2 regions of the Variovorax sp. GW822-FHT04E09 genome follow, and region 1 is predicted to be linked to the other one. Evidence: predicted binding sites of a transcription regulator. Region 1 holds the regulator's gene; the other holds the start of a gene.
The links. Region 1 encodes NrdR, which represses ribonucleotide reductase genes. Its sites were predicted from a motif close to CACNANATNTNGTG; they were not measured.
Positions count from the first base shown of each region.

Region 2: a site for NrdR is predicted at 3,868-3,881, ahead of AC1RL8_RS21255 (ribonucleoside-diphosphate reductase subunit alpha). Genes of this name have one in related genera too.

Region 1 is NZ_JBXAMR010000001.1:70,747-78,612, reverse strand. It holds gene AC1RL8_RS00355 (lytic transglycosylase domain-containing protein) at 153-1,013, shown strand; ZMP/ZTP riboswitch at 1,063-1,189, shown strand; gene glyA (serine hydroxymethyltransferase) at 1,228-2,472, shown strand; gene nrdR (transcriptional regulator NrdR) at 2,506-2,949, shown strand; gene ribD (bifunctional diaminohydroxyphosphoribosylaminopyrimidine deaminase/5-amino-6-(5-phosphoribosylamino)uracil reductase RibD) at 2,990-4,108, shown strand; gene AC1RL8_RS00335 (riboflavin synthase) at 4,195-4,866, shown strand; gene ribBA (bifunctional 3,4-dihydroxy-2-butanone-4-phosphate synthase/GTP cyclohydrolase II) at 4,863-6,017, shown strand; gene ribH (6,7-dimethyl-8-ribityllumazine synthase) at 6,024-6,485, shown strand; gene nusB (transcription antitermination factor NusB) at 6,482-7,012, shown strand; gene AC1RL8_RS00315 (pyridoxal phosphate-dependent aminotransferase) at 7,009-7,866, shown strand, end outside.
Region 2 is NZ_JBXAMR010000005.1:228,643-236,508, reverse strand. It holds gene AC1RL8_RS21270 (two-component system sensor histidine kinase NtrB) at 1-1,454, shown strand, start outside; gene AC1RL8_RS21265 (sigma-54-dependent transcriptional regulator) at 1,460-3,010, shown strand; gene ampD (1,6-anhydro-N-acetylmuramyl-L-alanine amidase AmpD) at 2,997-3,614, shown strand; gene AC1RL8_RS21255 (ribonucleoside-diphosphate reductase subunit alpha) at 3,964-6,876, shown strand; gene AC1RL8_RS21250 (ribonucleotide-diphosphate reductase subunit beta) at 7,089-7,866, shown strand, end outside.

The DNA of each region.
Region 1 (7,866 bases):
TCCACCGGCGTGATCAGGCCGCCGCGCTCCCTACCCCACACCCCCTCCATGCGCGGAGCCTGATTCGTACATACCAATCCAAGCGCCGCTGCCTTCATCCACCGCCCTTTCAGGCGCTGCATGCTAGGTGCCGCACAGAAAGGAAAAAAGCGATGAGCAAGGCGTTTGATGCCACAGCCCGCGGGCTACGGACCTTCGTGTCCGATGTGGCAGACGGCTTTTTTGAAATCACCCACAACGGGTTTGCGCTGGTCGGCCTGGCCATCGTGTTCGCGGCCCTCGCCCTCGTGGCGCGCCCCGACCTGCGCAAGACCGGTGAGGAACAACTGATGGGCTGGCTGCAGTCGCGCAAGCCCGCGCCCGAACCCACGGACCTCGAGCCGACCGCCATCGAGCGGACCACGGCCGCGAGCCCCGACGAGCTGCCCAAGCAGCAGGCGGCGGTGGCCTACTGGCTCAGCAAGAAATACCGCGTCGCGGCCGAGCCGCTGAGCGTGCTGGTCTCCGAGGCCTACCAGATCGGCAAGCGCACCAAGCTCGACCCGACGCTGATCCTGGCCATCATGGCCATCGAGTCCAGCTTCAACCCGTTCGCGCAAAGCCACGTCGGCGCCCAGGGCCTGATGCAGGTCATGACCCGCGTGCACGGCGACAAGTACGAAAGCGCGGGCGGCACGCTCACCGCCTTCGACCCCGTGACCAACATGCGCGTCGGCGTGAAGGTGCTGCAGGAATGCATCGCCCGCGCCGGCTCGCTCGAAGGCGGCCTGCGCTACTACGTGGGCGCCGCCAACCTCGACGACGACGGCGGCTATGCCGCCAAGGTGCTGGCCGAGCACGAGCGCCTGCGCCAGGTTGCCGCCGGCCGCGCGCCGTCGACGATGGTCGTGCCGCCGCCGACCACGGCGCGCGCACAGCCGATTCCGGTCGTGGCGCCGGCCAAGCCCGTGGGTGAAGAGCCTGCCACCGGCAGCGAGCCGGCCAAGGTCGCCCTGCTCTCCGCAGTTTCCTGAGGCCTTGCCAGCCTTCCCGGCCCGGATGCGTGCGGGCCTGCGCTACACTCGGCCTGTACGCGACTGGCGATAGGCGCAGCACCCTGAAAAAGGTGCCACGCGCTGACGTGGAATACCACTGGGAAGCGTGCCGCCTGGCCACAACAGGCGTTCAGCCGTTCGCCTGGGCAGCCCTTGTTTGGTTGAACAAGGACCTCGTCTTCAAAGGACTGCCATGTACCAACGCAATATCCTGGTCGAACAGACCGATCCCGAAATCTGGGCTGCGATTCAAGCCGAAAACGCGCGCCAGGAACACCACATCGAGCTGATCGCCAGCGAGAACTACGCCTCGCCGGCCGTCATGGCCGCCCAGGGCTCGCAGCTCACTAATAAGTACGCCGAAGGCTACCCGGGCAAGCGCTATTACGGCGGCTGCGAGCACGTCGACGTGGCCGAGCAACTGGCCATCGACCGCGTCAAGCAGATCTTCGGCGCCGACGCCGCCAACGTGCAGCCGCACTGCGGTGCCTCGGCCAACGAAGCCGTGATGCTCGCCTTCCTGAAGCCCGGCGACACCATCATGGGCATGAGCCTGGCCGAAGGCGGTCACCTGACCCACGGCATGCCTCTCAACATGAGCGGCAAGTGGTTCAACGTGGTGAGCTACGGCCTGGACGCCAACGAAGCCATCGACTACGACGCAATGGAACGCAAGGCACATGAGCACATGCCCAAGCTGATCATCGCGGGCGCCTCGGCCTACTCGCTGCACATCGACTTCGAGCGCTTCGCCAAGGTCGCCAAGGACGTCGGCGCGATCTTCATGGTCGACATCGCCCACTACGCCGGCCTCGTGGCCGCGGGCGTGTACCCGAACCCGGTGCCGCACGCCGACATCGTGACCTCGACCACGCACAAGAGCCTGCGCGGCCCGCGCGGCGGCATCATCCTGATGAAGTCGCAGCACGAGAAGGCGATCAACAGCGCCATCTTCCCCGGCCTGCAAGGCGGCCCGCTGATGCACGTGATCGCCGCCAAGGCCGTCGCGTTCAAGGAAGCCCTGACGCCCGAGTTCAAGGCCTACCAGCAACAGGTGGTCAAGAACGCCCAGATCGTGGCCGACACCCTCACCGCGCGCGGCCTGCGCATCGTGAGCGGACGCACCGAAAGCCACGTCATGCTGGTCGACCTGCGTTCCAAGGGCATCACCGGCAAGGAAGCCGAAGCCGTGCTGGGCGCCGCCCACATGACGATCAACAAGAACGCGATCCCCAACGACCCGGAAAAGCCGATGGTCACCAGCGGCGTGCGCATCGGCACCCCCGCCATGACCACCCGCGGCTTCAAGGACGAAGAGGCCCGCATCACGGCGAACCTGGTGGCCGACGTGCTCGAGAACCCGCGCGACGCGGCGAACATCGACGCGGTGCGCGCCAAGGTCCACGCCTTGACGAGCCGCTTCCCTGTCTACCGTTGATTTCGTAATCAGAAGAAGAGAAGCACTGGCCGCATGAAATGCCCTTTTTGCGGTCATCTCGAAACGCAGGTCGTCGAGACCCGCGTTTCGGAAGACGCCGACTTCGTCCGCAGGCGCCGCCAGTGCAGCGCCTGCGACAAACGCTTCACCACGTATGAGCGCCCCGACGTCAACTTCCCCGTCGTGGTCAAGAAGGACGGCAGCCGCGCCGACTTCGACTCGACCAAGGTGCGCGCCTCGATGATGCTGGCGCTGCGCAAGCGCCCCGTGAGCATCGAGCAGATCGACAACGCCCTGCTGCGCATCGAACAGAAACTCCTGGCCAGCGGCCTGCGCGAAATCGACTCGACGAAGGTCGGCGAGCTCGTGATGCGCGAACTCAAGAAACTCGACAAGGTCGCCTACGTGCGCTTTGCCTCGGTGTACCGCAGCTTCGAGGACGTGGACGAGTTCCGGCAGCTGCTGCGCGATATCTGAGCGGCGCGCCGACCCGCGCAGCCTTTTTCGCTCCGTACCCATGCCCTCTTCCGAACACATCGCGACCGCTCTGCGGCTGGCCGCCTCCGCGATCCGCCTGACCGACCCGAATCCGCGCGTCGGCTGCGTGCTGTGCGACGCCGACGGCCATGTGATCGGACAGGGCCACACCCAACAAGCCGGCGGCCCGCATGCCGAGGTGATGGCGCTGCGCGACGCGCAGGCCCAGGGCCATTCGACCGCGGGCGCCACCGCCTACGTCACGCTCGAACCCTGCTCTCACCACGGCCGCACCGGCCCCTGCTGCGACGCACTGGTCGCCGCCGGCGTGCGCCGCGTCGTGGCCTCGCTCGCCGACCCGAACCCGCTCGTGGCGGGACAAGGCTTCGAGCGCCTGCGTGCGGCGGGCGTCGAGGTCGAGGTCGGACCGGGCGCCGACGAATCCCGCGAGCTCAACATCGGCTTCTTCAGCCGCATGATCCGCCAGCAGCCCTGGGTTCGAATGAAGATCGCCGCCTCGATCGACGGCCGCACCGGCCTGCACAACGGCGTGAGCCAGTGGATCACCGGCGAGGCCGCGCGCGCCGACGGCCACGCCTGGCGGGCCCGCACCGGTGCGGTGCTGACCGGCGTCGGCACGCTGCTCGAAGACAACCCGCGCCTGGACGTGCGCCTGGTCGACACACCGCGCCAGCCCCACCTCGTGGTGGTCGACAGCCACCTCCAGACCTCGCCCGACGCTCACATTTTCATAGCTGGCCGCGCCGTCTGGATCTACGCCGCCAGCCGGCACAACGAAGAAAAGGCGGCCGCGCTCGAAGCCCGCGGTGCCACCATCACCTGCCTGCCCAACCTGCACGGCAAGGTCGACCTGCCCGCGATGCTCAAGGACCTCGCGGCGCGCGGCGTCAACGAGCTGCATGTCGAATCGGGCCACAAGCTCAACGGCTCGCTGCTGCGCGAAGGCTGCGTGGACGAGCTGCTGGTGTACCTGGCGCCCAAGCTGATCGGCAGCGGGCTCGACATCGCCAGCCACCTGCACGCCGAGGGCCCGCTCACCTCGCTGGCGGGCGCGCTGCCGCTCGAATTCAAGTCGGTGGACATGCTGGGGCCCGACCTGCGCATCGTCGCGCGCGTCGCCGGCCGCGACCGCTTCTGAGCCGCCGCCCACGCGGCGCGGCACATTCGCAGCCGCAAACCGGCCCTTCGGGCCGAAGACCCCTCGATGTCTGCGAAAATGTGGAAATGTTCACCGGAATCATCACCGGCGTGGGGCGCATCGCCGCCATCCACGACCTCGGCACCTCCTCCTCCTACGGCAAGCGACTCAGCATCGAGGTGCCCGACGGCTACCTCGACGACGTCGGGCTCGGCGACAGCATCGCGCTCAACGGCGCCTGCATGACGGTCACCACGCTCGCACCTGAACGCGGGCAATTCACCATCGACATTTCCGCGGAGTCCCTCGACAAGACGGCCGGCCTGACCGACGAAGGCAGCCGCATCAACCTCGAGAAGGCCCTGCGCGCGAGCGACCGCCTCGGCGGCCACATCGTCTCGGGCCACGTGGACGGCATCGGCCACGTGAGCTTCTTCGCGCCGGTCGGCGAAAGCTGGGAGCTGCGCGTGGTCGCACCGCCCGCGCTGGCGCGCTTCCTGGCCTACAAGGGCTCGATCACCATCAACGGCGTGAGCCTCACGGTCAACAGCGTGAGCGACATCGCCGATGGCGCCGAAGTCAGCATCAACCTGATCCCGCACACCGTGGAAAACACCTCCCTCGGCGGCCTGAAGGCCGGCTCGAAGGTCAACCTCGAAATCGACACCGTGGCGCGCTACGTGGAGCGCATGCTTCAGGCCGGCATGCTCACCCCCTCTCTGACGTCTTCCACGTCTCCCAAGGACACTTCGAAATGAACGCCTCCGTCACGCCGATCGGCGCCCCGCGCGCCGACCGTGCACCCGCACCGATCTCCCCGGTCGAAGACATCGTGGCCGAGCTGGCCGCCGGTCGCATGGTCATCCTCGTGGACGAGGAAGACCGCGAGAACGAAGGCGACATCGTCATCGCCGCCGACCACATCACCGCCGAAGCCATCAACTTCATGGCCCGTCACGCGCGCGGCCTGATCTGCCTCACGCTCTCGCGCGAGATGTGCGAGCGGTTGCAGCTGCCGCCGATGGTCCAGCGCAACGGCGCCAAGCATTCCACGGCCTTCACCGTCTCCATCGAGGCCGCCGAAGGCGTGACCACCGGCATCTCGGCCGCCGACCGCGCCCGCACCGTGCAGGCCGCCGTGGCGCGCAACGCCGTGGCCGCCGACCTGGTGCAGCCCGGCCACATCTTCCCGCTGCAGGCGGTGGACGGCGGCGTGCTCATGCGCGCCGGCCACACCGAAGCCGGCTGCGACCTGGCCGCCATGGCCGGCTGCTCGCCTGCCTCGGTGATCTGCGAGGTGATGAACGAAGACGGCACGATGGCCCGCCTGCCCGACCTGCAGATCTTCGCGGCCGAGCACGGCCTCAAGATCGGCACCATCGCCGCGCTCATCGAGCACCGCAGCCGCGTCGAATCGCTGGTCGAAAAAGTCGGCTGCCGCGAGATCCAGACCAACTGGGGCGTCTTCACGGCCCACGCCTTCGTCGACAAGCCCAGCCGCGGCGTGCACCTCGCGTTGGTGCGCGGCCAGTGGGCGCCTGAAGACACGGTGTCGGTGCGCGTGCACGAGCCGCTGTCGGTGCTCGACGCGCTCGAAGTCAACCGCCCGATGCACTCCTGGAGCCTGGACGCCAGCCTCTCGCACATCGCGAACGAAGGCAAGGGCGTGGCCGTGCTGCTGAACTGCGGCGAAACCGCGGCCGAGCTGCTCGCGCAGTTCGACGGCACCGCGCGCCCCGCGCAAGCGCCCGAGCGCGGTCGCATGGACCTGCGCAACTACGGCATCGGCGCGCAGATCCTGCGCGAATGCGGCGTGCACAAGATGAACCTGCTCGGCGCGCCGCGTCGCATGCCGAGCATGGCCGCCGGCTTCGGCCTCGAGATCGCCGGTTACCTCACGAAAGACTGAACGACCATGCAAGGTTCCAACAAGGGCGAGATCACGCTCAACGGCAAAGGCCTGCGCATCGGCATCGTGCAGGCGCGCTTCAACGCCGACATCACCGACGCACTGGCCACGGCCTGCCTGTCGGAGCTCGAGGCGCTCGGCGTGGCCGCGTCCGACATCCATCATGTGCAGGTGCCCGGCGCGCTCGAAGTGCCCGTGGCACTGCAGGCGCTCGCCGAGCGCGGCGGCTACCACGCGCTCGTGGCGCTGGGCTGCATCATCCGCGGCGAGACCTACCACTTCGAACTGGTGGCCAACGAATCGGGCGCGAGCGTGAGCCGCGTCGCGCTCGACTACCGCCTGCCCATCGCCAACGCGATCCTCACGACCGAAAACCTCGAACAGGCCGTCGCCCGTCAGACCGACAAGGGCCGCGACGCAGCCCAGGTGGCGGTCGAGATGGCACAACTGCTGGCCACCCTTTCATGACCGAAGACACCTCCAAGTCCGCCAAGCCCCGCCAGTCGCGCACCGGCCTCACCAGCACGGGCGCACGCAAGGCCGCGGCCAAGTCGAACCGCAGCCGCGCACGCGAGTTCGCGCTGCAGGCGCTCTACCAGCACCTGGTGGGCCGCAACGACCCGACCGACATCGACCACTTCACGCGCGACCTCGCGGGCTTCCACAAGGCCGACGCGGCGCACTACGACGCGCTGCTGCACGGCTCGATCAACGGTGCCGAACAGCTCGACGCGCTGATCCTGCCGCTGCTGGACCGCAAGTTCGCAGAGATCTCGCCCATCGAGCACGCCGTGATGTGGATCGGCGTGTACGAGTTCCAGAACTGCCCCGACGTGCCGTGGCGCGTGGTGCTCAACGAGTGCATCGAACTCGCCAAGGAATTCGGCGGCACCGACGGCCACAAGTACGTGAACGCCGTGCTCAACGGCCTGGCGCCGCAGCTGCGTCCGCTCGAAGTGGAAGCCGACCGGGCCACCGGCAAGGCGCGCCCATGAGGATCTCGACGCGCGCGCAGCGCATCGAACCGTTCTATGTGATGGAGGTGGCGAAAGCCGCCGGCGTGTTGGCCCGCGAAGTGGCCCACACCGACCGTCCGATGATCTTCCTGAACATCGGCGAGCCCGACTTCACCGCCCCGCCCCTCGTGCAGGAAGCTGCGGCCCGCGCCGTGCGCGCTGGCGCCACGCAGTACACGCAGGCCACCGGCCTCGATCATCTGCGCGAGCGCATCAGCGGCTGGTACAAGCAGCGCTTCAATGTCGACGTGCCGGCGCGCCGCATCGTCGTCACGGCCGGTGCCTCGGCCGCGCTGCAGCTGGCCTGCCTCGCGCTCATCGAATCGGGCGACGAGATCCTGATGCCCGACCCGAGCTACCCCTGCAACCGCCACTTCGTGAGCGCTGCGGACGGCAAGGCCGTGCTGGTGCCGACCACGGCCGAGGAGCGCTTTCAGCTCACCGCCGCCAAGGTCGAGGCCGCCTGGACCGACAAGACACGCGGCGTGCTGCTGGCCTCGCCCTCGAACCCGACCGGCACCTCGATCGCGCCCGACGAGCTGCGCCGCATCCACGAGGTGGTGTCGCAGCGTGGCGGCATCACGCTGATCGACGAGATCTACCTGGGCCTGTCGTACGACGATGCGTTCGGGCAGACGGCGCTGGCCATCGACGACAACGTCATCAGCATCAACAGCTTCAGCAAGTACTTCAACATGACCGGCTGGCGCCTGGGCTGGCTGGTGGTGCCCGAAGTGCTGGTGCCGGTGGTCGAGCGCCTGGCGCAGAACCTCTTCATCTGCGCGAGCACGGTGTCGCAGTACGCCGCGCTGGCCTGCTTCGAGGCCGAGAGC
Region 2 (7,866 bases), on a different contig from region 1:
CGCACTTCGAACCGCCGATCCGCGGCTTCTCCACCCTCTGGCTGCTGACCATCGGGGTCGACCTGGGCATCTTCAGCGCCCTGCAGGTGCTGCAGGGCGGCAGCGTCAACTACACGCCGCTGTTCGCGCTGCCCGTGCTGATGAGCGCGGTGCTCGGCACGCTGCTCGTGGGCCTGGGCACCACGGCCACCGTGACGCTGCTGCTGCTGGCCGACGCCGGCTGGCACTGGCTGCAGCAACCCGGCGATCCGTCGGCGCGCTTCGTGCAGGCCGCCCTCACCGGCACCGGCCTGTTCGTGGTGGCGCTGCTCGCGCACGAGCTGGCGCGCCGGCTGGCGCGCGAAGAGGCGGTGGCGCAACGCAGCCGCAGCCACGCGCAGATGCAGGCGCAGGTCAACGACCTGGTGATCGAAACCCTGAGCGAAGGCGTGCTGGTGATCGACACCGACGGCCTGGTGCACGCGGCCAACCCGGCGGCCGACGCAATCCTCGGCCAGGGCCTGGCGCAGCTGGCGTTGCCGTTCCCGCTGCACACCCAGCCGGCCTGGCATGCGCTGGCCGCGCTCGCGCGCCAGACCTTCGCGCGGCGCGCGCCGCAGACCGAGGAGATCCCGGTGGCGCAGGCGCGCGGCGCGGCGCGCGAGGTGCGCGTGCGCACCCGGCTCACGCCCACCGACGACCGCCGCGCCGACAGCCTGTGCGTGATGTTCCTGCAGGACCTGCGCGAGCTCGAGGCCCGCATCCGCACCGAAAAGCTCGCCGCGATGGGTCGCATGTCGGCCGCGGTGGCACATGAAATCCGCAACCCGCTGGCCGCCATCGCGCAGGCCAGCGCCCTACTCAGCGAAGACCTGACCGACCCGGCGCACCGCAAGCTGACCGACATGGTGCAGCACAACGCGCAGCGCCTGGCGCGCATCGTGGACGACGTGCTCGACGTCTCGCGCGCGCGCCAGCAGCGCGTGCTGTCGCTGGGCGAGCAGCTGGTGCTCGACCCGGCCGCGCAGATCCTGGCCGAGGAATGGATACGCCAGACCCAGCGCAAGGGCGTGCGCGTGGCGCTCGAGGCGCCGGGCAGCGAGGTGCGCTTCGAGGCCGAGCACCTGCGCCGGCTGCTGGTGAACCTGCTGGACAACGCGGCGCGCTACGCCAGCCAGCGCGAGGGCGCGATCCAGGTCATCACCACCTTGCAGCGCGCCGGCGTGCAGCGCCCGGCGCTGCTGGTGTGGAGCGACGGCGCACCGCTGGAGCCGGCGGTGCAGCGCCACCTGTTCGAACCCTTCTTCTCGTCCGAGAGCCGCTCCAGCGGCCTGGGCCTGTTCCTGTGCCGCGAGCTGTGCCGGCGCCACGGCGCCACCATCGGCTACGAACGGCGCGCGCTGGTGCCGGGCGGCCCCGAGGGCAACGAATTCTTCGTCAGCTTCGCACCGAGCGAAAACCGGCTGACACAATAGCGGCCGTGAGCTCCCTCCCGTCTTCCGCCGCCGCCCCGCGCCCCGCGCAGATCCTCGTCATCGACGACGAACCCGACCTGCGCACGCTCTACGAACTCACGCTGCTGCGCGAAGGCTACCGGGTGGAAGCCGCGGGCAGCGTGTCCGAAGCCTGGCAGCACCTGGAAGCCGGCCGCTTCGACGCCGTGATCACCGACATGCGGCTGCCCGACGGCGAAGGCATGGAGATCATCCACCGCATCCAGAAAGGCCAGCGCAGCGAGCGCTGCGTGGTCATGACCGCCTACGGCTCGGCCGAGAACGCGGTCGAGGCACTGAAGGCCGGCGCCTTCGACTACCTCACGAAGCCGGTCGACCTGAAGCAGTTCCGCGCCGTGGTGGCGTCGGCCGTGCAGGCCAACCGCGCGGCGGTGGTCGTGCCGCAGAAAGCGCCGCCGCAAGCCGCCGGCCAGGGCGGCGAGCGTCCCGATGTGCTGGCCGTGACGCGCAGCGGCGCCACCGCGCTCGACCGGCTGGTCGGCGACTCCGACCCGATGCGCCTCGTGAAGTCGCGCATCGCCAAGGTAGCGCGCGGCATGGCGCCGGTGCTGGTGCGCGGCGAATCGGGCACCGGCAAGGAACTCGTCGCACGCGCCGTGCACGGCTGCAGCCAACGCAGCGAAGGCCCCTTCGTCGCGGTGAACTGCGGCGCGATCCCCGAGAACCTGCTCGAGGCCGAGTTCTTCGGCGCCAAGAAGGGCTCGTACACCGGCTCCTCGCAAGACCGCGACGGCTACTTCCAGGCGGCGCGCGACGGCACGCTGTTCCTCGACGAAATCGGCGACCTGCCGCTGGCCATGCAATCGAAGCTGCTGCGCGCCATCCAGGAGCGCAGCGTGCGCGCCATCGGCTCGACGCAGGAAGACGCGGTCGACGTGCGCATCGTGAGCGCCACCCATAAAGACCTGCACGCCGAGGTGCTGGCCGGCCGCTTCCGGCAGGACCTGTTCTACCGCCTCAACGTGATCGAGATCGCCGTGCCCGCGCTGCGCGAGCGCCGCGAAGACCTGCCCGCGCTGTGCACCGCGCTGCTCGCGCGCATCGCGCAGGACGGCGGCCTGCCCGTGCCGCGCCTGTCCGACGCGCTGCTGCAGCGCCTGGCCCAGCACCCACTCGACGGCAACGTGCGCGAGCTCGAGAACCTGCTGCACCGCGCCGTGGCGCTGAACGACGGCGACGAACTGCACATCGACCTGATGGGCGCGATGACGCCGATGCCGGCCGCGCCGCGCGGCGAATCCGCTGAAGCGCCAGCCGCCGTTGCGGTGGCTGCGGCCCCCACGCCGGCGGCCGAACCCAAGCCCGCGCCGCCGCCGCTGCCTTCCGATCTGCAAGCCTGGCTCGACCAGCAGGAGCGCGAGATCCTCGTGCGCGCGCTGCACGAGAGCGGCTTCAACCGCACGGCCGCCGCCGCGCGGCTGGGCATGAGCCTGCGCCAGATCCGCTACCGCATCGCGCGCCTGGGCATCTCCACGCCCAACGGCGACGACGGCACCACCGCGCATGCCGACGACTGACGACCTCGCCACCCCACCGGCCGCCGACGACGGACTCTGGCGCGCCGGCTGGTACCGCTTCGCCAAGGCGCTGCCCTCGCCCAACTTCGGCCCGCGCCCCCTCGGCGCGCAGACCGACCTGATCGTGCTGCATTCCATCAGCCTGCCACCGGGCGAATACGGCGGTGACGCCGTGCAGCAGCTCTTCACCAACCAGCTCGACTGGGACGCGCACCCGTACTTCCAGTCGATCCGCGGGCTCGAGGTGTCGTCGCATTTCTATGTGCGACGCAACGGCGAGCTCTGGCAGTTCGTGAGCTGCGAGGACCGCGCCTGGCATGCCGGCGTGTCGTCGTGGCGCGGACGCACCAACTGCAACGACGACTCCGTCGGCATCGAACTCGAAGGCCTCGAGGGCGAGCGCTTCGAAGAGACGCAGTACGAGACGCTGGCCAGCCTGTGCGCCGCGCTCGCGCAGCACTACGCCATCGCCCACATCGCCGGCCACGAGCACATCGCGCCCGGCCGCAAGCAGGACCCCGGCGCCGGTTTCGACTGGCGCCTGCTGCGCGAACAGCTCGGCTGGAATCCACAGATGTTTCCCGAGCAGGTGGTCGCGCGCTAATTTTTTCAATCGCTCCGTGGCCCGCGATGCGCCGCTCTCGCAGCGCAGCAATCTCGCAAGCGCAGGCACGCGACGTAGCAACCATGCGGGCTGCAGGCCCAAATCGCCTTGCAAGCCGCGCCCCATGCGGGTTGCGCCACCATGGGCCAGTATTCACGCGGCATCGCTGGCGATGCGCTGAGTGCGGCGCAATTCCTGTCAGGGTTGCGTCCATAGGAAAACACTACCTGTAGTGGCTTGTAGGGCACAGACACCCTAGATATAGTGTCTTCCCGTTCGGCAACAACGCCGACGCAAGGCCCGCGAGGCCTTGCCAACCAACAAGAATTGCACAACCGAGAGGAAGCGAATGCAAACTGCACTGAACACCCCGTCGACCCCCCGCGCCGTCCCCGCGACGCCGCAGCAGCAACAAGACACTGCGGGCTCGCCCACCGGTCAGAACCTCGCGCACTACCAGATCATCCGCCGCAACGGCGCCGTCGTTCCCTTCGAGCCGAACAAGATCGCCATCGCCATGATGAAGGCCTTCCTGGCGGTGCACGGCACCCAGGGCGCGGCTTCCGCCAGCGTGCGCGAGACCGTCGACACGCTGACGCAAGGCGTGATCCGCGCCATGGTGCGCTCGCGTCCGGGCGGCGGCACCTTCCACATCGAAGACGTGCAGGACCAGGTCGAGCTCGGCCTGATGCGCGGCGGCCACCATGAAATCGCGCGCGCCTACGTGCTGTACCGCGAACGCCGCACCCAGGAACGTTCGAAGCAAGGCGAGCAGGACGTGCCCGCCGCACCGGCGCTGCACGTGCTCGACAACGGCGAGCGCGTGGCGCTGGACCTGAACGAGCTCAAGGGCCTGATCGAATCGGCCTGCCAGGGCCTGGGCGACAGCATCACCGCCGCCCCCATCGTCGCCGAGACGATGCGCAACCTGTACGACGGCGTGCCGCTGGACGAGGTCTACAAGGCCTCCATCCTGGCCGCCCGCACGCTGATCGAGAAGGACCCCGACTACACCTTCGCCACCGCGCGCCTGCTGCTGCACACGATCTTCAAGGAAATCATCGGCCGCGAAGTGATGCCGGTCGAGCGCGCCACCGCCTACGCCGACTACTTCCCGCAGTTCATCAAGAAGGGCGTCGAGAACGAGCTGCTCGACGAGAAGCTGCTGCAGTACGACCTGCCCCGCCTGGGCGCCGCCCTGAAGGCCGAGCGCGACAACCAGTTCGACTACCTGGGCCTGCAGACGCTGTACGACCGCTACTTCCTGCACGTGCGCAAGACCCGCATCGAACTGCCGCAAGCGTTCTTCATGCGCGTGGCCATGGGCCTGTCGCTGAACGAAATCGACCGCGAAGCCCGCGCCATCGAGTTCTACGAAGTGCTGTCGTCGTTCGACTTCATGTCGAGCACGCCCACCCTGTTCAACGCCGGCACGCTGCGCTCGCAGCTGTCCAGCTGCTACCTGACCACCGTGCCCGACGACCTGGACGGCATCTACGAGTCGATCAAGGAAAACGCGCTGCTCTCGAAGTTCGCCGGCGGCCTGGGCAACGACTGGACCCGCGTGCGCGCACTGGGCAGCCACATCAAGGGCACCAACGGCGAATCGCAAGGCGTGGTGCCGTTCCTGAAGGTGGTGAACGACACGGCCGTGGCCGTGAACCAGGGCGGCAAGCGCAAGGGCGCCGTCTGCACGTACCTGGAAACCTGGCACCTCGACATCGAGGAGTTCCTGGAGCTGCGCAAGAACACCGGCGACGACCGCCGCCGCACGCACGACATGAACACCGCCAACTGGATCCCCGACCTGTTCATGCGCCGCGTGATGGAAAAGGGCACCTGGACGCTGTTCTCGCCCTCCAACGTGCCTGACCTGCACGACCTGTTCGGTGCCGACTTCGAGAAGGCCTACGTCGCCTACGAAGAAAAGGCCGCCCGCGGCGAGATCAAGCCCGCGCGCACCCTCCAGGCCTCGGACCTGTGGCGCAAGATGCTCACGATGCTGTTCGAGACCGGCCACCCCTGGATCACGTTCAAGGACGCCTGCAACGTGCGCTCGCCGCAGCAGCACGCCGGCGTGGTGCACTCGTCGAACCTGTGCACCGAGATCACGCTGAACACCAGCGACACCGAAACCGCCGTGTGCAACCTGGGTTCCGTGAACCTGCTGCAGCACCTGAAGGACGGCAAGGTCGACCAGGAAAAGCTCAAGCGCACCATCTCGACCGCGATGCGCATGCTCGACAACGTGATCGACATCAACTACTACGCCGTGAAGAAGGCGCGCGACTCCAACCTGCGCCACCGTCCGGTCGGCCTGGGCCTGATGGGCTTCCAGGACGCGCTGTACGAACTGCGCATTCCCTACGCCTCGCAGGAAGCCGTTCAGTTCGCCGACGAGTCGATGGAAGCCATCTGCTACCACGCCTACTGGGCCTCGACCGAGCTGGCCAAGGAACGCGGCAAGTACTCCAGCTACAAGGGCTCGCTGTGGGACAAGGGCATCCTGCCGATCGATTCGCTCGACCTGCTCGAGAAGGCCCGCGGCGGCTACGTCGAAGTGGACCGCTCGGCCACCCTCGACTGGGATTCGCTGCGCGCCAAGATCAAGGCCGACGGCATGCGCAATTCGAACTGCGTGGCCATCGCCCCCACGGCGACCATCTCGAACATCATCGGCGTGGACGCCTCGATCGAACCCTGCTTCGGCAACCTGTCGGTCAAGTCGAACCTGTCGGGCGAATTCACCGTCATCAACCACTACCTGGTGCGCGACCTGAAGCGCCTGGGCCTGTGGGACGACGTGATGGTCATGGACCTGAAGCACTTCGACGGTTCGCTGCGTCCCATCGACCGCGTGCCGCAGGACGTGAAGGCGCTGTACGCCACCGCGTTCGAAGTCGAAACCACGTGGCTGGTGGAAGCCGCCGCGCGTCGCCAGAAGTGGATCGACCAGGCGCAGTCGCTGAACATCTACATGGCCGGCGCCTCGGGCAAGAAGCTCGACGACACCTACAAGCTCGCCTGGCTGCGCGGCCTGAAGACCACGTACTACCTGCGCACGCAGAGCGCGACGCACGCTGAAAAGTCGACGGTGCAATCGGGCCGTCTCAACGCGGTGTCGTCGGGCAACGACGCACCCTCGGGCATGAGCGCACTCGAAGCCGCCGCTGCTGCAGCGAAGGCACAGATGAGCGCGATGCCCGCCACCGACATCGCGTTCTGCGGTGTCGACGATCCGACCTGCGAAGCCTGCCAGTGATGTGCAAGTGAAGCGTCAACACACAAGACGCTTCGATCGATCAGCGAGGTGCTCGCACAAGTGAAAAGCGCGCGACGTTCAATCAATCAAGGCATTGACTGACGTCGCGCGATGCATGCGAGCAACATAACAACCCCATAAATGGCGCACGATGTGAACGAGCACTTTGCAACTCACATCGTTGCTCCGATAATTGCGCATTGGATTTTTCTATGTTGACCTGGGACGAAGAAGTCAAGCCCTCCTTACCAAAGGATATGCAACAAGGATTGCAGCAGCACCACGCATCGACCGGCGGTCTTTCCGCTGGCCGCGCGGTAGCCGCTCCGACTTCGTCGCTTGCACAACCCGCCACTGCCACCGCACCGGTGGCCGCCGCTGCAGGCCAGCGCGTCAAGGCTTCCGACAAGCGGATCATCAACGGCCAGACCGACGTCAACCAGCTGGTGCCGTTCAAGTACAAGTGGGCCTGGGAAAAGTACCTCGCCACCTGCGCCAACCACTGGATGCCGCAGGAAGTGAACATGACGCGCGACATCGCGTTGTGGAAAGACCCGAACGGCCTGACCGAAGACGAGCGCCGCATCGTCAAGCGCAACCTCGGCTTCTTCGTGACCGCCGACTCGCTGGCCGCCAACAACATCGTGCTGGGCACCTACCGCCACATCACGGCCCCCGAGTGCCGCCAGTTCCTGCTGCGCCAGGCCTTCGAGGAAGCGATCCACACGCACGCGTACCAGTACATCGTCGAGTCGCTCGGCCTGGACGAGAGCGAGATCTTCAACGCCTACAACGAAGTGCCGTCGATCCGCGAGAAGGACCAGTTCCTGATCCCGTTCATCGACGCCATCAGCGACCCGAACTTCAAGACCGGCACGCACGAGACCGACCAGACGCTGCTCAAGTCGCTCATCGTGTTCGCCTGCCTGATGGAAGGTCTCTTCTTCTACGTCGGCTTCACGCAGATCCTTGCGCTGGGCCGCCAGAACA